3 regions of the Blastococcus sp. SYSU D00820 genome follow, and region 1 is predicted to be linked to each of the others. Evidence: predicted binding sites of a transcription regulator. Region 1 holds the regulator's gene; each other region holds the start of a gene.
What was found. Region 1 encodes LexA, which represses DNA repair genes until DNA is damaged. Its sites were predicted from a motif close to TCGAACANNTGTTCGA; they were not measured.

Region 1 (7,177 bases):
GCGGCGACCTCGTGGCCCGCGTGCACCGGGACGGCGAGGTGCTCAGCGAGACGCACGAGGCCGGCGGCACCCGGCTGACCGCCCGGGTGGACGCGTCGCTGGCCTCGGCGCTCGAGGACTTCGCCGCGCCGGTCGGCTGATCGCCACGCCGCCCGGCTCCGGAGATCACGAACCGGTCACGGACCGGTACCGTGAGCCGGTGACGAGCGGCGTGGTGCGGCGCGATCCCGGCACCCCGCCGGGAGGCGGGGAGGCTCCGGCCGTCGACCAGGTGACCTCGGTCGGCCGGCCCCCGTGGTGGCTGCTGGGCCTGGCCCTGCTGGTCACCGTCGGGGTCACCGTCGACCTGCTCCGCGGCGGCGTCCTCGAGACGCTGGACGAGCGCGTCTCCGACGTGGTCGGCGGCTGGGGGCTGCGGACCTCCGACGGCTACTGGCCGGTCTGGGCGGTCACCCAGATTGGCGGACGCGGCACGATCCTCATCGTCCTGGCCGGCCTGGTGACCTGGCTGGCGGTGCGCCGCCGGTCGCTGCTGCCGCTGGTCCGCGTGGTCGTCGGGCTGGCGCTGCTGACGGTCGTGGTCTACGGCTTCAAGTGGGGGATCGGGCGGACGGCGCCGGGCTACGCCGGCCACTTCTTCCACCACCCGGACGGCGCCTCGTTCCCCTCCGGGCACGTGGCCAACGCCGTCCTCATGTGGGGCATCGCGCGCTGGCAGGTGGTGCAGTTCCGGCTGCCGCCGCGGGTGCAGCGGCTCTTCTGGCTGCTGAGCGTGGTGGGCCCGGTGCTCACCGGGATCGCGATGGTCTCGCTGGACTTCCACTGGGTCACCGACGCGGTGGTCGGCGCCAGCGTGGGCCTGCTGCTGTTGGGCGTGGTTCACGCACTCGACGCAGCCGTGCTGTCACGCTGGGTCGGTGCCCGGACAGGCCGTCCCACCGCGTAGCGGCGCCCGGGGGCGGCGTCTGGCGGCGGGCTCGGCCCTGACCGCCGTGCTCGCCCTCGGCTTTCCGCTGCCCGCGGCCGCCGAGGACCCCACCGGCGCCGCCGCGCCGCAGACGCAGTGCCAGATCACCGACCCCCGGCTGGGGGAGATCTCCGGGCTGGTCGCCGGCACCGGCGGCGCGGTCCTGGTGATGAACGACGGCGGCGGCCAGGTCGAGGTCTACGCCCTCGACGCCGGCTGCCAGGTCGTCGACGTGCACACCGCTGCCGTGGACCCCTACGACCCGGAGGACCTGGCCGTCGCCGCGGACGGGACCGTCTGGATCGCCGACACCGGCGACAACCGCGGCAACCGGTCGACCGTCGCCCTGATCGCGCTCCGCCCGGACGGCTCCGCCGGAGTGCACCGGCTGACCTATCCCGACGGGCCGCACGACGCCGAGGCGCTGCTGCTCGCCCCCGACGGGACCCCGTACGTGGTCACCAAGGAGTTCCTGGGCGCCAGCGGCGTCTACCGCCCGGTCTCCTCCCTCGTCGAGAACGGTGTCGTCGGCCTCGAGCGGGTCGGCACCGTCGAGCTGATGCTCACCGGGACGGCCGGCGGGCCGGTGGGGCGCGCCGGCCAGCTCATGGTGACCGGCGGTGCGGTCTCCGCGGACGGGCGCTGGGTGGCGCTGCGGACCTACACCGACGCCTACGTCTGGCCGCTGTCCGGCTCCGACGTCGCCGCGGCCCTGGCGACCGATCCGGTGCGGGTCGCGCTGCCGCCCTCCCCGCAGGGCGAGGCGATCTCCGTGGCCCCCGACGGCCGGCTGGTCGTGGCCAGCGAGGGGCTGCCCAGCGACCTGGTGCTCGTCCCGGTTCCCGCGGCCGACAGCCCTGCCGCGGCACCGGGGGACGACTCCCTGGCCGACGCCCTCGCCGGCAGCGAGTCCGGCGTGAACCCGCTGCCGGCCGCGCTCACGGCTGCCGCCGTGGCGGGCCTGCTCGTCTGGCTGGGCGGCAAGCTGCGCCGGCGCAAGGTGGAGTAGCCCCACCCGCCCACGACAGGGCCCCCGTCGCCGACGGCGGACGGGGGCCCTGGGCGATGCCGAGGCGGGTCAGACGCGGCGCAGCACCGTGACCACGCGACCCAGGATGGTGGCCTCGTCGCCGGGGATCGGCTCGTAGGCGGGGTTGTGCGGCAGCAGCCACACGTGCCCGTCCCGGCGCTTGTAGGTCTTCACCGTGGCCTCGCCGTCGAGCATGGCGGCGACGATCTCGCCGTTCTCGGCGGTCGGCTGCTGGCGGACGACCACCCAGTCGCCGTCGCAGATCGCGGCCTCGACCATCGAGTCGCCGGCGACCTTGAGCATGAAGAGCGTGCCCTCGCCGACCAGCTCGCGCGGCAGTGGGAAGACGTCCTCCACGGCCTGCTCGGCGAGCACCGGGCCACCGGCGGCGATCCGGCCCACCAGCGGCACGTACGTGGGTGCGGAACCGGTCTCCTCCCCGGCGGGCGCCGGTGCGGCGGCCGGGGCCGACTCGGCGGCGGCCAGCTCGCCCGGCAGCCGGACGTCGAGGGCGCGCGGGCGGTTGGGATCGCGCCGCAGCCAGCCCTTCTTCTGCAGCACCGTGAGCTGGTGGGCGACCGAGGACGCCGACGAGAGGCCGACCGCCTCGCCGATCTCGCGGACCGACGGCGGGTAGCCGCGGCGCTCGATCGAGTCACGGATGACCTCCAGCACGCGGCGCTGACGCTGCGTCAGCCCGTCGCCGGCCTCGCCCCGGTCGGGGAAGGTGCGGACCTGGGCGGACGGCGCCGCCTCGGCCACCGGCGCGCTCCCGCGGCCGCTCCGGCCGGAGCCGTCACCGCCCGCTGAACTGCTCGTGCCCGCCACGTCTCCTCCTCGCCGGCCGCACCCCGCGGCCCGTCGTCGACGCCGGCGGCTGCGCCGGCGCGGGTCCCGGTCGGACGGTAGCGCCTCGCGGCGCCGGTTTCAAACACACGTTCGAAGTCCGGCCGTGTCGGGTCGTTTCTGTCGGCGGCATGCGGTAGGACTTCGTACGGACGTTCGATCGAACGCGCGTTCGATCGAGGGAGTGCCCGGGGTGCCGGGCGGAGCGAGGAGAAGCCGTGGCGGCGAGCGTGCGTCAGCAGGTCCCCCTGGTGCCGGTGGAGGTCCCGGTGCCGGCGGCTCCCGGCCGCCCCCCGCTCCGGCTCCTGCCGCCTCCGCCGGTCGTGCGGGCGGTGCCCGCCCGGCCGGCCGGGCGGGAGGTCGACGCGGGGGCGGCCCGCCCCGCCGCCCGGCCGGGTGGCCGCCCGGTGCGCCTGGCCGGCGCGCCGCGGCCGGTGCGCGGCGGGTGCGCCGCACCCGCGGGCCCGGCACCGCTGCGGCTGACCCGGCGCGGGCGCCGCCTGGTGGCCGCGCTGGGCATCGTCGCGGGCGTGGGAGCGGCGGTCCTGGTCTCCGAGGTGGTCGGCGGCGGAGCGGGGGCCGGTCTGGAGCTCGCCGGCGGGGAGAGCGTCGTCGTCCAGCCGGGCGACACGGTGTGGTCCATCGCGACCGAGGTGTCCGGCGGTGAGGCCGACGTGCGGGCCGTCGTCGACGCGATCGAGGAGCTCAACGACCTCGAGGGCGCGGTGCTCGTGCCCGGCCAGGTCCTCCAGCTGCCGTGACCGGCCGTCGGCGGGCGTCCCGGGGTGTGGACGACCACACACCCACAATCCTCGTCGCTGATCTTCGTCAACCCTCCGCGCCCCGTCCTGCGCCGGGTCCTGGGGGTCGGCGACCTAGCGTCCTCGACGTGCGGAACACCCAGGACGGCCGAGCAGCGGCCTTCGCCCGATCGTCGTTCGACGTCGAGATCGAGGAGGCCGGCACCTGGCGGCCGGGCTCCATGCTCGGCTGGCGGCACGAGGGCGGCGTCGCCCAGGCGCAGGTGCGGTCGGTCGTCGACGGGGTGGAACGCACGTCCTGGATCGACCTGACCGCCGTCCGGCTGCCGCAGCCGCCCGCGGCCGAGACCTCGGCGACCGATGCCCGCCGGGTCGAGGCCCCGCAGGTCGAGGTCGCGCAGGTGGATGTCCCGGTGGTCGTCGCCGCGCCCGTGACCCCGTCGGCCGCTGTCCGGGCCGAGGAGCTGCACCCGGCGACCGTGGTCATGAGCCGCGCCGCCCTCCGGGAGCTGCTGGCCGCCGACGGCCGCCCGGCCGGCCGCCGGTCCGCCCCGGCGGGGTCGGAGCCCGCGCCACGCGCCGAGCGGCGGCGCCGGCACGGTGCCGACCTGACCGCGGAGTTCCCCGCCGTCCGCTGCGGCGACGACGCGGCCGGCCGTCACCGCGCCCCGGCCCACGGTGGCCGGCACCGCGCTGCCGACACCGGGGTCCTCCCCGCCGTCGCCGCGGAGCCGGCGTCGGTCGACATGCTCACCCGCCCGATCCGTCTCGGGGACACCGCTCCGTGGGGTCGTGACGAGGCCGCCGGGGTGGCCGTCGCCGGCTGACGGGTCGATCGGGGCCCCGCCCGCGACCGGCGTCCACCGGCTGCCGCGGCGGGCGCCGGAGGCTGCCCGGGGCCCGGGGGAGCGACACGCCATACGCCCGCCCGGGCCGGTTCTCCAGCGCGAGCGGGCCGGTCGCGGCGTGTCGCTGTGACGGCTGGGGTGTCGGTCACCGGTTGCGTACCGACGCGCCGGGAGGAACAGATTGCCGCGTGTCTGCGCTTGCACATCTAGTGGGGTCCGGCCTACGGTTCCCCTACATCTAGTAGTTGCACCGATGTAAGCCATCCACAGGCCATCCCCAGTCCCTCCCCCGGACGTCCACCGGTCGTCCCCAGGGAGGTCCACAGGGGGGAGCTCCCGGAGGCGCCGGCGTCCGCCGGCATCGGGTGTCCGGGGAGAGGGGGAGGACCGCCGTGCGGTGTCCCTTCTGCCACAACCCCGACAGCCGGGTCATCGACTCGCGCGAGGCCGACGAAGGGGCGACCACCCGTCGCCGCCGGTCGTGTCCCGCGTGCGGGCGCCGCTTCACCACGGTGGAGGAGGCGGTGCTCGCGGTCGTCAAGCGCAGCGGTGTCAGCGAGCCGTTCAACCGGTCCAAGGTGGTGGCCGGCGTCCGCCGGGCCTGCCAGGGCCGGCCGGTCGACGAGGACCAGCTCCAGCAGCTCGCCGCCCAGGTCGAGGACGCGATCCGCGCCACCGGGGCGGCCGAGGTGCCCAGCCACGAGGTCGGGCTGGCCATCCTGCGGCCGCTGCGGGAGCTCGACGAGGTCGCCTACCTGCGCTTCGCCAGCGTCTACCGGGCCTTCGACTCGATCGAGGACTTCGAGAAGGAGATCACCGAGCTCCGCGCCCGGCACCTCACCGGCGGCACCCCGCCGCTGCCGGGCATGACCGACGCCCTGCCGGCCGCCCGCCGGCGGGGAGGGGGCCGCAGCGCGGCGTCCCCCGACGGCAGCTGACCGACGACGACCACCTGGTCGGTCCCCGGCCACCCCAGAACTGTCAGCACCACCCCGTAGAACACACAGCAGGACCGGAACGCGGCTCTTCCCCAGCCGCCGGACCACACATCGAGGGAGAGCTCCGTGACCGAGACAGAGGACCGCTTGTCAGGCCGTACGCGTCGGGCCGCCAAGGCACCGACCCGGGGGAAGGGCCTGAAGGTCAAGCGGGTCTTCACCACCGCCGGGGTGCACCCGTACGACGAGGTGACCTGGGAGCGTCGTGACGTCGTCATGACCAACTGGCGGGACGGCTCGATCAACTTCGAGCAGCGTGGCGTCGAGTTCCCCGCCGAGTGGAGCATCAACGCCACCAACATCGTCACGACGAAGTACTTCCGTGGCGCCGTGGGCACGCCCCAGCGGGAGAGCAGCCTGCGTCAGCTCATCGACCGGGTGGTGCTCACCTACGGCGCCGCCGGCCGGGAGTACGGCTACTTCGCCACCGAGGGCGACGCCGAGGTCTTCGAGCACGAGCTGACCTGGATGCTGCTGCACCAGTACTTCAGCTTCAACAGCCCCGTGTGGTTCAACGTCGGCACCAGCGCGCCGCAGCAGGTCAGCGCCTGCTTCATCCTCGCCGTCGACGACACGATGGACTCGATCCTCAACTGGTACCGCGAGGAGGGGCTGATCTTCAAGGGCGGCTCCGGCGCCGGCCTGAACCTCTCGCGCATCCGCTCCTCCAAGGAGCTGCTGTCCTCCGGCGGCACCGCCTCGGGCCCGGTCAGCTTCATGCGCGGCGCCGACGCCTCGGCCGGCACCATCAAGTCCGGTGGGGCCACCCGGCGTGCGGCCAAGATGGTCGTCCTCGACATCGACCACCCCGACATCGAGGAGTTCATCGAGACCAAGGCGCGCGAGGAGGACAAGATCCGCGCGCTGCGCGACGCCGGGTACGACATGGACCTCGGCGGCAAGGACATCACCAGCGTCCAGTACCAGAACGCCAACAACTCCGTGCGCGTCTCCGACGAGTTCATGCGCGCGGTGGAGGACGGCACGGACTTCGGCCTGCGCGCCCGCCTCGACGGCACCGTGATCGAGACCGTCGACGCCCGTGACCTGTTCCGCAAGGTCACCCAGGCCGCCTGGGAGTGCGCCGACCCCGGCATCCAGTACGACGACACGATCAACGACTGGCACACCAACCCCGAGACAGGCCGGATCAACGCGTCCAACCCCTGCTCGGAGTACATGAGCCTGGACAACAGCTCGTGCAACCTGGCGTCGCTGAACCTCATGAAGTTCCTGAAGGACGACGGCACCTTCGACACCAAGAACTTCGTGAAGGCCGTCGAGCTGGTCATCACGGCGATGGACATCTCCATCTGCTTCGCCGACTTCCCGACCGACCCGATCGGTGAGACCACCCGCGCCTACCGCCAGCTGGGCATCGGCTACGCCAACCTGGGCGCGCTGCTCATGGCCACCGGCCACGCCTACGACTCGCGCGGCGGTCAGACCCTCGCCGCGGCGATCACCTCGCTGATGACCGGCACCGCCTACCGCCGGTCGGCCGAGCTCGCCGGCATCGTCGGCGCCTACGAGGGCTACGCCCGCAACGCCGACGCCCACGCCCGCGTCATGCGCAAGCACGCCGCCGCCAACGACGCGATCCGCCCGGTCGGTGCCGACGACGCCGACGTGCTCAAGGCCGCCACCGCCCAGTGGCAGGAGTGCCTGGAGATCGGCGCCGACAACGGCTGGCGCAACGCCCAGGCCTCGGTGCTGGCCCCCACCGG
Region 2 (7,177 bases), on a different contig from region 1:
GGGGTGGGCGTGCCCCCCGACGTGGTGGCCGACGACCGTGCCCTGGACGGGTGGGTGGCCGCCGTCCTCGGCACGGCGGTGCACCTGTCCGGCAGCGCGCGGATGGGTCCCGACGGCGACGCGCTGGCGGTGGTGGACCAGGAACTGCGGGTGCGGGGGGTGGCCGGGCTGCGGGTGGCCGACACCTCGGTGCTGCCGGCGGTGCCCTCGCGGGGCACGGCGGCCACGGCGGTGATGGTCGGCGAGCGGGCGGCGGACCTGGTCCTGGAGTGACCGGCCGCGCTGCCGGGTCGTCCCGGCGGCGCGGGATCCGCAGCCGCCGGGACGCCGGGTCCGGGCGGGATCAGCGGATGGCGGTGATCTCCGAGGTGCTGGTCGACGGCTCCGACCACGCGTCGGGGTGCGGGCGCCCGGTCTGGGCCACCCACCCCGGGGCGCGGCCCTGCTTGACGGCCGGGCGGGCGCTCAGGCTGACGATGACGGCGAGCAGCACGAGCAGCCCGACGAGAACCCCGCCGATGACCAGGAGCGTCGACAACATGTACTGAACGTAAGTGGCGGACCGCTCCGTGTCACCCGATCGCGATGGGCAGATCCGTACGGACATCGGCCGCGGATTGCGCAGGTGGTGCCAGTTGACGGGGTTGCCGAGCCGCCCAGCGCGGGCAACGGGGTGGCTCCGGAAACACGGTAGGTCCCGGCCCGTGCGGTGGGTAGGGGAGGCGGGTGAGTCACCTCCCCCGCGCGGCCGGCCGCGCCGTCGCCGTCCCCCTCGGAGCGCTCGCCCGCCGGCGCCGGGGCAAGCCCATGCACCCGCGCGGGGTCGTGCTGGACGGCGTCCTCGCGCGCACCGGGGGGTCGTGGGGGGTGCCGTGGCTCGACGAGCCCGCGCGGGAGGCGGTCACCGTGCGGTTCAGCCGCGGCGTCGGCCTCCCCGAACCGTGGCCGGACCTGCTCGGCCTCGCCGTCCGGATCCCGACCGGCGGCAGCCCCGTGGACCTGCTGCTGTCCAGCACCGGCCGGGGCCGGCTGACCCGGCTGGTGCCGGCGTTCCGGCGGGACGCCGGCGGGCCGTACTGCTCGATCATGGGCTACCGGACGGCGGCCGGGACGGTGCGGCTGGGCGCCCGGATCGAGGGCGGCCCGCTGGCGCCGTCGGATCCGGAGCCGCTGGCGCGCACGGCACCGGGCCGGGTGTTCGAGCTCTCCGCCGCGGTGGGCGCCGGCGGCTGGCGGGCGTTCGGCCGGCTGGAGGTCGGGGACCCCGTCGGGGAACTGGACCCGGACCTGCACTTCGACGCCGTCCGGCATCCGCCGCCGGGCCTGGTGCCCGACGGGCCGATGGCCCGGTTCCGCGCGCCGGCGTACGCGACCGCCCAGCAGGAGCGGCAGCGCTGACCCCCTTCGGGTGACTCGAAGATCACACCCCGTCCACCAGGCGTTACTCCGGGAGACGCTTGGGGTAGCGGCTCCCAGTCGCCAGATCGCCATCGAGGAGCACCGCCCCTGCTGTCGCAGTGCTCGGCCGCAGGAGGAGTACCCCCGCGTGGAGTCCGCACGACCGTCCTGGGCACCGGAGCCCCGGATCCGCGTGGCGACGGTGCCGCACAGTGACCCCTACGTCGACGCCGTCCTGCCGCCCGACGTCGTCCGGGTCGGTCCGGCCTCGGGGCAGAGCCCCTGGCTGGACCCGGCCTACCTGACCGCGCACGCCGCCGAGGTGGACGTCGTCCACCTCCACGCCGGGTACGGCCACCTGCCCGAGGACGAGATCGTCTGCTTCACCGAGGCGATCCGCCGGACCGGCGTGCCGCTGGTGACGACCGTGCACCAGCTGCGCGACCCCGAGCAGGTCTCCCGCGGGCGGCACGACGCGCACCTGGCGGCCCTGCTGGCCACCGCCGAGGTGGTGTTCACGCTGACCGACGGCGCGGCCGACGAGATCGCCGAGCGCTTCGGGCGGACGGCGATCGTGGTGGCCCACCCGTCGATCGCGGCGCCGGTGCCCGACGTGGGCGGGGAGCGGGGGCTGGTTGGGCTGGCGCTGACGGACGGACCCGCGCTGCCCGACCCGGCGGGGATGGTGCGTGCCGCCCTGCACGGCGCGGTCAACGGCGGCGGCCGGCTGCGGGTGTTCGTGGAGCCGGGCGCGAGCCTGCCCGACCTCGCCGGGCTGCCCGGCAGGAATGCGCTGGAGATCGTCGTCCGGGACGAGGAGAACTGGGTCGCCCAGCTCCAGGAGCTGCACGTCGCGGTGCTGCCGGAGCGGTGCGGGACGCACTCGCGGACGCTAGAGGTGTGTCGGGACGTCGGCACCCGCGTGGTGGCGCCCAGCTGCGGCTGGTTCGCCGACCAGTGGTCCGACGTCGTCACGTACGGCAACGACGAGGAGCGGGGCTTCGACCCGGTGTCGCTCAACGGTGCGGTCGCGGCCGCGCTGACCCGGCCGGCGCCGCGGCCGGCCGACCGTGCGTGGCGGGAGGAGCAGCGGCGGGCGGTGCAGGAGGTGCACGCGCAGGTGTACGCCTCGGTCGTGGCCGACCGGGGGTGAGCTGCCCGTCCGGCGGCGCGGAGCGCTGCGGAGGACGGTGCGGAAGAGTGTGGGCAGGGGCGGGGTCGAACCGCCGACCTCTCGCTTTTCAGGCGAGCGCTCGTACCGACTGAGCTACCTGCCCCGACCGGTGTCTCCACCGGAGAGCGACCCTGACGGGACTCGAACCCGCGACCTCCGCCGTGACAGGGCGGCGCGCTAACCAACTGCGCTACAGGGCCTTGCTGTGTGGTGCTGGTACTGCGTGCCCCCAACGGGGTTCGAACCCGTGCTACCGCCTTGAAAGGGCGGCGTCCTGGACCGCTAGACGATGGGGGCTCGGTGTTCGCCGGAGGCAGGGAGAACTGTACATGGCCGCCCGAGGGGGTTTGACGGGGGCTCCCCCTGTGGGGTCGGTGGTGCCCGTCCTCCACAGGTCGATCAGGTGTCCACAGCCCGCTGAGCTGGGCGTTCCTGTCGTACCCGTCGGGCATCATCGATCACGTGTTCGAGGGGTTCGGGGTCGGGTTGACCGTGGCGCGGGTGCTGCCTGCCGCCGCTGCTGGCCGGGCAGCGTCCGGCGCGGTTGTCCGACGTGTTGCCGCCGGAGACGCGCACCGATGCCGAGCTGGCTGTCGAGCTGGAGCGGGTGCAGCAGTTGCGGTCGCGGTTGGCCGGCTACGAGGTGGGGCTGGTGGCTGAGCTGGCTGCGCGGCGGCCCGTCACCGACGACCCGGCACCGAACACCCTCGGGGCTGCCTCACCGACGTGGGCCGGTCATCGGACGCCGGGTGCGGTGAGCGAGTTCTTCCCCGACGAACTCGCCCTGATCGTGAACGTGTCGCGGACCGAGGCCAGCAAGCTGCTGGCGGTCGTCCTCGACCTGCGCCACCGGCTGACCGCCACCTGGGCGGCGCTGGCCGACGGGGAGCTGGACTGGCCCCGCGCCCGGGTCATCGCCCAGGAACTCGGGGTCGAGAAGGCCGGCCAGACCGCGCCGGACGTCGTGCGGGCGGTGGAGGCGCTGGTGCTGCCGACGGCGATGGAGCTGTCGGTCAGCGGGGTGCGGGCGGCGGTCCAGCGCGAGCTGCAGCGGCTGGACCAGCAGGCCGCCGACCGGCGCCGTGAACAGGCGAAGCGAGCAGCGAACGCCGTCCAGCGTCCGCTGCCCGATGGCATGGCGCGCTACGAGATCACCGGCACCGCCGAGCAGATCGCCGCCATGCGGGCGACGGTCGACCAGCTGGCCCGCGCCGCGAAAGCCGACGGGGACGACCGACCCATCGGGGTGCTGCGGGTGGCGGCGCTGCACGCCCTGATCACCCGGCCCTGGGACGACACCCGACCGCCGGTCACCGCGCACATCACCGTGCTCGCACCCCTGCCGGCACTCCAAGCCTCGGCCGAGGCCTGCTCGGTCGGTGCGGTCGACGGCCAGCCCGTCACCGCCGCCCACCTGCGCCAGGTGCTCGAGCAGCTCGACGCCCTGTGCCCCGGCGGCCTGCAGGCGCCCGAGGGCGGCAGCCTGGACATCGGCCTGGTCGACCCCGGCACCGGCGAACTGCGCGCCACCCTGACCCGCGCCACGTTGGAGCGGCTGGCCCGCCGCGGCTGCGCTCAGCATCCCGACGGTCCCTGCGGCTGCCCGGTCCTGGACAGACCCGAGCCGGTCGACGCCTACCGGCCACCGATCCCCACCGACCGGTTCGTGCGTACCCGCGACCAGCACTGCCGCATGCCCGGCTGCCACCACCGAGCCGGCTGGGCCGACCTCGACCACGTCATCCCGCACGCCTCCGGCGGCCAGACCAGCTGCGACAACCTGTGCTGCCTGTGCCGACGGCATCACCGGCTCAAGACCCACGCCCGAGGCTGGCGCTTCACCATGACCCCCGACGGCGCACTCACCGTCACCACACCCAGCGGCACCACCCGCGCCACCCGGCCACCCGGCCCCGACTGGTACCCCGGCCCCGCACCACCCGGCCTCCCCGGCCAGCAGCGCGACGCGGTGCCGGTCCCCGACCTGCCGCCGTTCTGACCGCCGCGGCGACACGGTCCCGTCTGCCGCGGTAGCGGGGGCTCCGGGTGCCAAGCTCGCGGGGTGAGCCGTACCCGTCGCTCTGCCGCCGCCCTTCCGGCCCTGCTCGCCGCCGCCACGCTGCTGGCCGGGTGCGGGAGCGACGACAGCGACCCGGCGGCCGCCACGGGGTCGGCGTCCTCCTCCTCGGCGTCCGCGTCGGGCGGGCAGAGCAGCGGGGGCGGTGACGCCGGCGGCGACACGGGTGGCGACACCGGCGGGGACGGCAGCAGCGACGCGCCGCCGTTCCCCGCGGACACCGCGGCCGACGAGCAGGCGGCCTCCGACGGGGCCCGCGTCACGGTCACCGACATCCGCACCGGCCGGCACGAGGGCTTCGACCGGGTCGTGTTCGAGGTCGACGGCGAGGGCACGCCCGGCTGGGACGTCCGGTACGTGGACGAGGCCCTCTCCCAGGGCAGCGGCGAGCCAGTCGCGGTGGAGGGCGACGCGGTCCTGCAGGTGACCCTGACGGGGGTCGGCTACCCGTTCGACACCGGCGTCGAGGAGTACAGCGGCCCCGACCCCCTGCCGGGGGAGGGCACCCAGGTGGTCACCGAGGTGGCGTTCGACGCGACGTTCGAGGGCACCACGGTCGCGTTCATCGGCACCACCGCGGAGGTGCCGTTCCGGGTCTACCTGCTGGAGGGGCCGGCGCGCGTCGTCGTCGAGGTCGCCGACCCCAGCTGAGGCCGGCTCAGTTCAGCGAGGCGCGCAGCTCCACGGAGTCATCGGTCACCGACGTGCACTCCAGGGACAGCGGGCCTGCGGCGACGCTCTCGCCCTGCCCGCAGGAGACGGTGGCGCTCCCCACGCGCAGCGTGGCGCGGCCGTTCTCGATGCCGCCGAGCGACAGCGTCTGGCCGAGGATCTCCACCTCGGAGCCCTCGCCGCTCAGCGTCACCGAGCACGAGCTGGTGTTGCAGTTGAACGAGTTCGAGGTGATCGAGCAGGCGCTCAGCGGCACCAGCGTCAGGCCTCCGGCGAGCAGCGCGGCGGCCAGGCGGGCGGTACGCGTCGTCGTCATGCGCCGAGCCTAGGACGGCCGGGTCACCCGGTCGGGGACGCCGGCGCGGTCGGGGACGTCGGAGCACCGCCGGGAGCCTCCGAGGTGGCCGGCGCGGTCGGGTCGCCGTCGCCGCCGTCCTGCGTGCCGTTCCCGTTCCCGGTGCCGCCGTCCTCGCCGTCGGCGGGCTCCTCCGCCGGCGGCTCGACCACCGTGCGCACGATGGTCACCTCGGTCTCCCCGAGCCCGCCGAGGGTGATGTCGTCGTAGGCGGTGAGCTCCCCGGTCTCCCGGTCGAAGTAGAGGACGGTGCAGGTCAGCGGCTCGGGATAGTCGCCCTGGAGGCCGCGCAGCCCGGCGCCGCCGGTGGAGCCCTGCACCATGAGCAGCGTTCCGCCGTCGAGCTCGGAGACCTCCCGCTCGTGGGTGTGCCCGGCCAGCACCAGCGGCACCTCGCCGTCCAGCGGGGTGGCCTGCTCGGGGTCGTGCACCATGGCGACGGCCGGTGGGTCCTCCAGTTCCGCGACGTACTCGGCCAGCCCCTCGCCGCTCTCCTCCAGCGAGGGCGGCTCGCCGGTGGCGTCCTGGTCGGGGGTGAAGCGCGGATCCGGGGTGCCGACGACCTCGATGCCGGCCACCGTGGTGCCCGAGTCGTCGAGCACGGTGGCGTTCGGCTGACCGGCGACCAGCGCGGCGGTGACCGCCGAGTCATGGTTGCCGCGGATGAACACGTAGGGGACGCCGAGCTGCCCCACCCGGCCGACCAGCGAGTTCTCCGGTTCGCTGCCCCAGTCGGTGATGTCCCCGGTGTCCAGCACCCCGTCGACGGCGAACTGGTCGACCACCTGCGCCATGAGGTCGAACCCGGCCGGGTTCAGGTGCAGGTCGGAGACGTGCAGCAGCGCGACGGTGTCCGACGTCCGGTCGGTGGCCGGCAGCGCAGAGAGCGCGGAGTACAGCGTGCTGACGTTGGAGACGATGTCCTCGAGCGAGGCCCGGTAGACGTCGAAGCGGGCCATGATGTCCTGCGCGCTGCCGATCAGGCTGTTGGCGTTGACCAGCAGCCCGGTGTACGTCGGCGACGACAGCGACTCCGGCCGCCAGGTCAGCCCCGCGAGGCCTCCGATCCCGGCCACCAGGACGGCGGACGTGCCGAGCGCGATGAGCGGCTCCCGCCGCCGGCGCAGCACCAGCAGGGAGGTGACCGCGGCGCCGAGCACCGCCGCCCCCGCCGTCCGCCAGGCGACGGTGACGACGGCGTCCTGGAGGTCGGCGCTGACCCGATCCACGACGCCGTCCAGCGCCGCCGGATCCGTGGCCAGGGCCTGGGCGCGCACCTCGTTGAGCCGCTTGAGCTGGATCTCGAGGTACAGCGGGCCGTCGTAGGCGTCGACGTCGAGTGCGCCCAGCGGCGGGATCTCCAGCTGGGCGCCGCCGCCGAAGGGCCGCAGCGCGACCGTCGCGTCGAACGGGCCGATCGGCGCCTCGGTGCGGCCGAGCAGCACGATGCCGACCAGCGCGCCGGCGGCCGCGACGACCACCCGGAGGGTCCAGCGGCCCA
Region 3 (7,177 bases), on a different contig from region 1:
GGCCGGGTCGAGGCCGGGGAGGGCGTGGGCCAGGAAGTCCGGCGCCTTCTCGGCGTACATCTTCCGCATCACGTCGCCGTCGTCGAACAGGCCGGACTCCTCCGGCGTCCCCATGAGCGCCGGATCGAAGGAGTAGGCGACGGCGTCGAGCTCCTCGGGGTGGATGCCGGCCTCGGCCAGGCACCAGGCCGCCGAGAGCTCGGGCAGCTCCCACGCGCTCCACGGCAGGGGGCGCTTGCCGTGCTTGCGCCGGCTGAAGCGTTCCTCCTCCGCGGCGGCCACGATCCGCCCGTCGACGACGAGCGCCGCTGCCGGGTCGTGGTAGATCGCGTTGATGCCGAGGACCTTCACGCTGTTGCTCCTCCCGGCCGGGCGCCGTGCCCGGCATGTCCGCGGATGATCTTCCCGGCGGGACGCCCGCTCCGCAGGACGAGCGAGCCCGACCGGGTGACAGCCGCGCCGCTCACGTGCGGGCGCGGAGCAGGTCGTGCTCGAGGACGGCGGCCAGCGCGAGCGTCTTGTAGCCGACCTCGTCGAAGAGCACGACCACCCGGTCGTCCTCCACGCGCATCACCAGCCCGGGGCCCCATTCGCTGTGCTCGACCGGGGTCTGCGGGGGGAAGGGCGTGTCGGCGCCCTCGTCGGCCGGGTGCTCCTCGGAGAGGCCGGCCGAGCAGTTGTCGCAGTTGCCGCAGGGCTGCTCCAGCTGCTCGCCGAAGTACCCGAGCAGGAACTGCCTCCGGCACTCGGTGGTCTCGGCGTAGCCGCGCATCATCTCCACGCGGCTCTGGTCGACCCGCTCCCGGTGCTCGGCCAGCTCGCGGGCCGCGGCGGCGGCCTCGCCGGGTGGCGGCGCGCCCTCGGCGGGGTGGGCGGCGCCCTCCTCGTCGAGCACGACGGCCGACACCTGCTCCAGCAGGTTCAGGTCCCGCACCAGGGGAGTGGCCGCGCGGCCGGTCTCCTCGCGCAACTGGGTGACGTCGATGCCCTCCTCGAGCCCGGCCGCGGGGGCCGCGGCGACGAGCCCGGCCACCTGCTGCAGCTCCTCCTCGGCGGGGGCGCCCGCGGCGAAGAACCGGCGCAGGCCGAGGTCCTCCTGCCGGTAGACGAGGACGGCGAGGGCCGGCTCGCCGTCCCGGCCGGCGCGGCCGATCTCCTGGTAGTAGCTGTCGATGGAGTCGGCCGGCTCGGCGTGGACGACGAACCGGGTATCGGGCTGGTCGATGCCCATGCCGAACGCGGTCGTCGCGACCACGACGTCGAGCTCGTCGTCCATGAAGGCCCGCTGGGTGTCCTCGCGGTCGGCCTTGCGCAGCCCGGCGTGGTACGGCCGGGCGCGCAGGCCCCGCTCCGTGAGGTCGGCGGCGAGCTCCTCGGTGCCCTTGCGGGTGGCGCTGTAGACGATGCCGGGCACGTGGCCCTCGCCGACCTCGGCGAGCACGCGGTCGAGGACCGCCTGGTGCTTGCCGTGCGCGTCGGCGTGCTGCTCGACCTCCAGCCGGATCTCCGGCCGGTCGAAGCCGGCCACCACCACGGCCGGATCCCGCATGCCCAGGCGCTCGATGATCTCCGCTCGCACCGGCGGGGCGGCGGTGGCGGTGAGCGCCAGCACCGTCGGGTGGCCCAGCTGCTCGATGACGCTGCCCAGCCGCAGGTAGTCGGGGCGGAAGTCGTGCCCCCACGCGGAGACGCAGTGCGCCTCGTCGACGACGAACAGCGCGGGGGCGGCCGCGGCGATCGCCTCGACGACGTCGGGCTTGGTCAGCTGCTCCGGCGCCAGGAACAGGTAGCGGACCGTTCCGTCCGCCAGGCCCTCGAGGGCGGCGCGCTGGTCGCCGGCCGACAGGCTCGAGTTCAGCTGGGCCGGGGTGCCCTCCAGCTCGTCGAGCTCCTCCAGTCGCTGCACCTGGTCGCGCTGCAGGGCGATCAGCGGGGAGACGACGAGCACCGGCCCGTCGAGGAGCTGGCCGGCGACCTGGTAGACCGCCGTCTTTCCGGCGCCGGAGGGCAGGACGCCCAGGGTGTCCTGGCCGGCGAGCACCCCCTTCATCGCCTCTTCCTGACCGGGGCGGAAGTCGTCGAAGCCCAGCACCTCGCGAGCGGTCTCGCGCAGCCGGCGGGTACGGACGGAGGCGGAGTTGCCCGCGGGGTTGCTCGTCGGTGGCACCGCGTGCCGCTGCCCGCCGCCGGTGATCGGCAAACGAGGCCCGGGTGGGGGCGCGTGGCGCGCGGAGCGGGTCGACCAGTGCATGGGGTGATCCTGGCCGCGGGCGACCGCGGACGCGGCCGCTCCGTCCACAGGAGCCCGCTCCGTCTACAGATCCGTTTTCGCTGGTGAGGCGGCTCGTCCGCCGGTATCATCGAACACACGTTCGACCGATGCGGGGCTCTCGGTGGCGCGGCGGCGTCGCCGCTGGAGGCTGCCCTCCGCGCCTGGCTGGCCGGGCCGCGGCTGTACCGCCCCCAAGGGCGGTGGATCGTCACGGCGGTGCATGGCCGGCACGGGGTGTCCGGGTCCCGGGCCCGGCAGGCGGCGGCGGTGGACGGTCGGGCGCGGCTCCTCGACGAGGGCGCCGAGTGGCTCGACGCGGTGGCGGAGCTCGAGCGAGGGCTGGCCCAGCTCGCGGGCGCCCGGGTGCGGGCGCTGGCCGCGTTCGCCGGCTGCCGGCCGTCGTCGTGGGACCGGCAGCCCGGGGAGCGCGGTGCCGCGTCGGAGGCATCCCGAGCGGCGCGGCCGCAGGCGCTGTCGGAGGTCAGTGAGTGGGCCGCGGCCGAGGTCGCGGCCCGGCTGCGCGTGCCGGAGCGCACCGCCGGCACGCTGCTCGCCGAGTCGATCGAGCTGGTGGAGCAGCTGCCGGGCACGCTCGCCGCGCTCGAGGCCGGCCGCATCTCCTGGACGCACGCCCGGGCGCTGGTGGAGCTGCTGCGGCCGGTCGCCACGGGGAAGAAGACGCTTGTCGAGGCCCGGGTGCTGCCGCGGGCGCCCCGGCAGACCGTCGCCCAGTTGCGCGAGTGCACGCGGCGGGCGATCGCGAAGATCGACGCGGACGCCGCCCTCCGGCGGCTGGCCCAGGCGGTCCGCGACCGCCGGGTGACCCGTCACCCGGGTGAGGACGGCATGGCGGTGCTGACCGCGGTGTTGGCGGCCCCGGTGGCCCGTGCCTGCCACGAGGCACTCCGGGCGTACGCCGAGGCCTGCAGCTCGACCGCCGACGGGCACCCCGATCCGCGCAGCCTGGACGAGCGCATGGCCGACTGCCTGGCCGACCTCATCCTGCGACCCGACGCCGAGGGGCGGCTGCCGGTCCGGGTGCTCCTCACCCTGGTGGCCGGGGTGGACACCCTGGCCGGCTCGGGGCCCGACGCCGACGAGCCGGGCGAGGTCGACGGCGAGACCGTGCCCGCGCCGCTGGTGCGCGAGCTGGCGTACTCGTTGGGGCTGATGCCCCGCCCGCAGTGCGCGGAGATGCCCGGGAGCGCTGACGAGGGCGCGGAGCCGGCGCCGGGCCAGGGAGCCGAGGCAGAAGCAGGCGCTGGCGCGGACGGCGAGGGCGGCTGCGACGCCAGGAGCGCCGCTGCGCCCGGATCCGCCGGATCCGGGGAGCGTGGGAACCAGGCCCCGGCGGCGCTGACCGCCCTGCTGGAGCCGCGACGGCTCGCGGGCACCGCGCTGGCCGAGCGGCCCGGCATCGCCATGGTCGACCAGCTCACCGGATGCCTGCTCGCGCTCGCCGACGTCACCACCCTGCGTGCGGCCGCCCGCGACGGGCGGGGGTTGGGCCCGCCGGCGGAGAATCCCGGCTACTGGCCCTCCGACCCGCTGGACCGGTTCGTCCGCCTGCGCGACCGGCGCTGCCGGTTCCCCGGCTGCAGGGCCCGGATCCGCCGCTGCGACCTCGACCACCGGGTGCCCCATCCGCATGGTCCGACGTCGCACGACAACCTCGAGGGGCTCTGCGAGTTCCACCACCGCCTGAAGCACCAGGCGCCGGGCTGGCGGCTGACCGGGTCGGGTGACGGCGGCCTCGTGTGGACCCTGCCCGGCGGCACCACGATCACCACGGTCCCCCCGCGCTTCGGTACCGACGACGGCAGCGCGCCGGCCGGGACCGCTCCGACGGAGACCGGAACCGCCGAGACGGCTCCGAGCGCGGCGCGTCCGGACTGGGGAACGCTGGACGCGATCGGGCGCCGGGCGTGGATCCGGGACCTCCTGACGGTCGACGGGCGCGGCTCCGGGACGAGATCCGACGGCGGCGCGGCCGCCGACGCTCCCTTCTGAGGAAGGGGGACCCCGGCGGTCGGCCCGTGGCCGTGCGGGCTGCCGGTCAGGGGGCCAGTCGGCGCGTGCCGGCCAGGTCCGCGGAGTCGGCGGCCGCGCGCCCGGACAGCCAGCCGGACGGATCGACCGTCGTGCTGCGTCTGGTCCGCAGCCGCGGGAAGAGCTCCTCGAAGGCCCGGGTGACCGTCGCGTCGCGGTTCCGCAGCACCGGCGCGAGGTCGGTGCCCCGCTCGGCCGCCATCCGCTCCGTCGCGGCGTCGCGGGCGGCGGTGAGCCGCTCGCCGACGCGCACCGCGTACGCCAGCAGGAACGCCCGGCGGAAGGCGCGCGAGCGGGCGTGCCCACCGCCCTGCCGTCCGGCGGCCAGCATGGCGCGCGCCGCCTGGACCAGCAGCGACGTCGCCAGGAGCTCGGTCGCGTCGAGGTCCGCCGGCATCCCGACCAGCACGGCGATCCCGTACCGGGAGAACCAGGCCGCGCGGACGCCGTTCGCCTGGGCCACCGCGCTGACCAGGTGCATCTTGGCGTCCAGGTACGGCGCCTCCAGGTGCAGCCGGCGCTCCGCCGCCCCGGGTGGGGGTGCCGCCCGGCCCGGCGCGGCGGCGAGCAGGGTCGCGTCGATCGCGTGCGCCGCCATCAGCTCCTGCGCCTTCGCCGACAGCGCCTCCGCCTCGTCGGGGAACTCGGTGGACTCCGCCTTCGCCAGCAGCGACCGGATCCGCCGGAGGGCGCGGTCGGCGTCGCGCCCGGCGTCCCCGGCGTCGCCCGCAGCACCCTGCCCCGCCGCCTCCGCGGCGCGACGCCTCCGGGGCCAGCGCGACGGCACCTCGCCGAGGTGGGGGAGGCGCGGCAGCGCGCGCAGGTGCGCCAGGAGGAGGGCGACGTCCCCGGCTGTCGCGCGCGAGCCCCGCGCCCGCTGGCGCACGGTGTCCAGCTGTGCCACCCACGACCCGGGCAGGTCCACCGTCTCCCCCAGGGCCTCGACGCTCGCGACCGCCGCCTCCGCGGCCAGGGCGACGAGTTCCGGCGCGGTGCCGGCGAGCACGTGCACCAGGTCGGCGGGGCGCCAGCCGCGCTCCCAGACCGAGGCGACGGCGTCGAGCAGGCGGCGGTCGACGGCGGAGGTGGCGGTCATGCGGGCCAGCCTCGCCCAGGGGGCCGAGACGGCGGGGCCGGCCCCTGTGGACGCCGGCCCGGCGTCCACGGATTCCGTCCGGTGCGGTGCGGCCCTGGCGGCGGCCGATAGCGTCCCGCCGTGGCTGCCACCTACCGCATCGCCGAGGCCGCGGAACTGCTGGGCGTCAGCGACGACACCGTGCGCCGCTGGATCGACAGCGGCCGCCTGCCGGCCCGCCGCGAGGGTGGCGGCCCGGCCGTCGTGGACGGCCCGGAGCTCGCCCGGGTCGCCGCCGCGCTGCACGAGGCCCCCGAGCCAGGGGCCACCCGGCACTCCTCGGCCCGCAACCGGCTGCCCGGCATCGTCACCCGGGTGGTCCGCGACACGGTGATGGCGCAGGTCGAGATCCAGTCCGGGCCCTTCCGGCTCGTGTCGCTCATGTCGCGCGAGGCCGCCGACGAACTGGGCCTGGAGGTCGGGGTGCGCGCCGTGGCGACGGTCAAGGCCACCCAGGTCAGCGTCGACACCGCCTGATCCGCGCCCGCGGAACTCGGATGCGCAGACGAGGCGCTTCTGCGGCCCTCATCGGGATAGTGTCCCGCGCATGCGGAGGCAGATCCTCGTGGTGCCCGGAGCGCTGGTGGCGGTCGTGCTGGCCGGCTGCGGAGCGGACGGCGGATCGGAGGCCGCTGCGTCCGCCGGATCGGGCGGCCCCTCCGGCACCCTGACCGTCTTCGCCGCCGCGTCGCTCACCGACGTCTTCACCGACCTCGGGGAGCGCCTGGAGACCGACCACCCCGGTCTCGACGTGCGGTTCAACTTCGCCGGCAGCTCGGCTCTGGCCACCCAGATCACGCAGGGTGCGCCGGCGGACGTGTTCGCGTCGGCCAACCAGAGCCAGATGACCGTCGTCACCGACGCCGGCCTGGCCGAGGACCCGCAGGTGTTCACCGCGAACGTCCTCGAGATCGCCGTCCCCGCCGGCAACCCGGCCGGGGTGACCGGGCTGGCCGACTTCGCCCGCGAGGAGCTGGCGCTGGCCGTGTGCGCCGCCGAGGTGCCGTGCGGCGCCGCCGCCGACGACGTCTTCGCCGCCGCGGGCGTGACCCCGCGGCCGGACACGCTCGAGGAGGACGTCCGCGCGGCCCTGACCAAGGTGGAGCTCGGCGAGGTCGACGCCGCGCTGGTGTACGCCACCGACGTGACCGCGGCCGGGGACGCCGTCGAGGGCATCCCCTTCCCCGAGGCGGAGGACGCGGTCAACGAGTACCCGATGTGCACGCTGGCGGAGGCGCCGAACCCCGCGGCGGCCCGCGCGTTCGTCGACCTGGTGCGCTCGGGGGAGGGGCAGGAGGCGCTGGCGGCGGCCGGATTCCGGGCACCGTGAGCGGACGGGTGCGCGAGCATCGCAGCGAGCGCCGGCGAGCGAGGAGCGGAGCGCGCCGCGGGAGCGAACCGTGGGCACCGTGAGCGGACGGGTGCGTGAGCATCGCAGCGGGCGCCGGCGAGCGAGGGGGGACCGCGCGGTCCCCGCGCCGCTCCTCGTCCCCGCTGTCGTCGCCGTCGCCTTCCTCGTCCTCCCGCTGGTCGGCCTGCTGGTGCGGGCGCCCTGGGGCGAGCTCTGGCCGCTGCTGACCACCCCGGAGGTCGGCGAGGCGCTGCGCCTGTCGCTGGTGTCGGCGACGCTGGCCACGCTGGTCTCCCTGGTGCTCGGCGTCCCGCTGGCCTGGGTGCTCGCCCGCTCGCGGATCCGCGGCCGCGGGGTGCTGCGCGCCCTG

Region 2: a site for LexA is predicted at 3,027-3,042, ahead of ACI79R_RS02320 (DUF222 domain-containing protein). Genes of this name have one in related genera too.
Region 3: a site for LexA is predicted at 2,361-2,376, ahead of ACI79R_RS01095 (DUF222 domain-containing protein). Genes of this name have one in related genera too.

Annotation. Positions count from the first base shown of each region.
Region 1 is NZ_JBJGZW010000019.1:41,176-48,352, reverse strand. Features, by position in the region: gene hflX (GTPase HflX) at 1-140, shown strand, start outside; gene ACI79R_RS18000 (phosphatase PAP2 family protein) at 200-946, shown strand; gene ACI79R_RS17995 (hypothetical protein) at 918-1,976, shown strand; gene lexA (transcriptional repressor LexA) at 2,046-2,825, opposite strand; gene ACI79R_RS17985 (LysM peptidoglycan-binding domain-containing protein) at 3,062-3,604, shown strand; gene ACI79R_RS17980 (hypothetical protein) at 3,733-4,431, shown strand; gene nrdR (transcriptional regulator NrdR) at 4,845-5,390, shown strand; gene ACI79R_RS17970 (vitamin B12-dependent ribonucleotide reductase) at 5,517-7,177, shown strand, end outside.
Region 2 is NZ_JBJGZW010000001.1:484,976-492,152, forward strand. Features, by position in the region: gene mftG (mycofactocin dehydrogenase MftG) at 1-273, shown strand, start outside; gene ACI79R_RS02290 (hypothetical protein) at 344-541, opposite strand; gene ACI79R_RS02295 (phosphodiesterase) at 727-1,398, shown strand; gene ACI79R_RS02300 (hypothetical protein) at 1,547-2,551, shown strand; tRNA gene ACI79R_RS02305 (tRNA-Phe) at 2,602-2,675, opposite strand; tRNA gene ACI79R_RS02310 (tRNA-Asp) at 2,699-2,772, opposite strand; tRNA gene ACI79R_RS02315 (tRNA-Glu) at 2,797-2,869, opposite strand; gene ACI79R_RS02320 (DUF222 domain-containing protein) at 3,126-4,571, shown strand; gene ACI79R_RS02325 (AMIN-like domain-containing (lipo)protein) at 4,635-5,300, shown strand; gene ACI79R_RS02330 (hypothetical protein) at 5,308-5,637, opposite strand; gene ACI79R_RS02335 (metallophosphoesterase family protein) at 5,661-7,177, opposite strand, start outside.
Region 3 is NZ_JBJGZW010000001.1:242,332-249,508, forward strand. Features, by position in the region: gene ACI79R_RS01085 (carbamoyltransferase family protein) at 1-351, opposite strand, end outside; gene ACI79R_RS01090 (RecQ family ATP-dependent DNA helicase) at 464-2,167, opposite strand; gene ACI79R_RS01095 (DUF222 domain-containing protein) at 2,540-4,282, shown strand; gene ACI79R_RS01100 (DUF2786 domain-containing protein) at 4,329-5,417, opposite strand; gene ACI79R_RS01105 (TOBE domain-containing protein) at 5,538-5,933, shown strand; gene modA (molybdate ABC transporter substrate-binding protein) at 6,004-6,786, shown strand; gene ACI79R_RS01115 (ABC transporter permease) at 6,878-7,177, shown strand, end outside.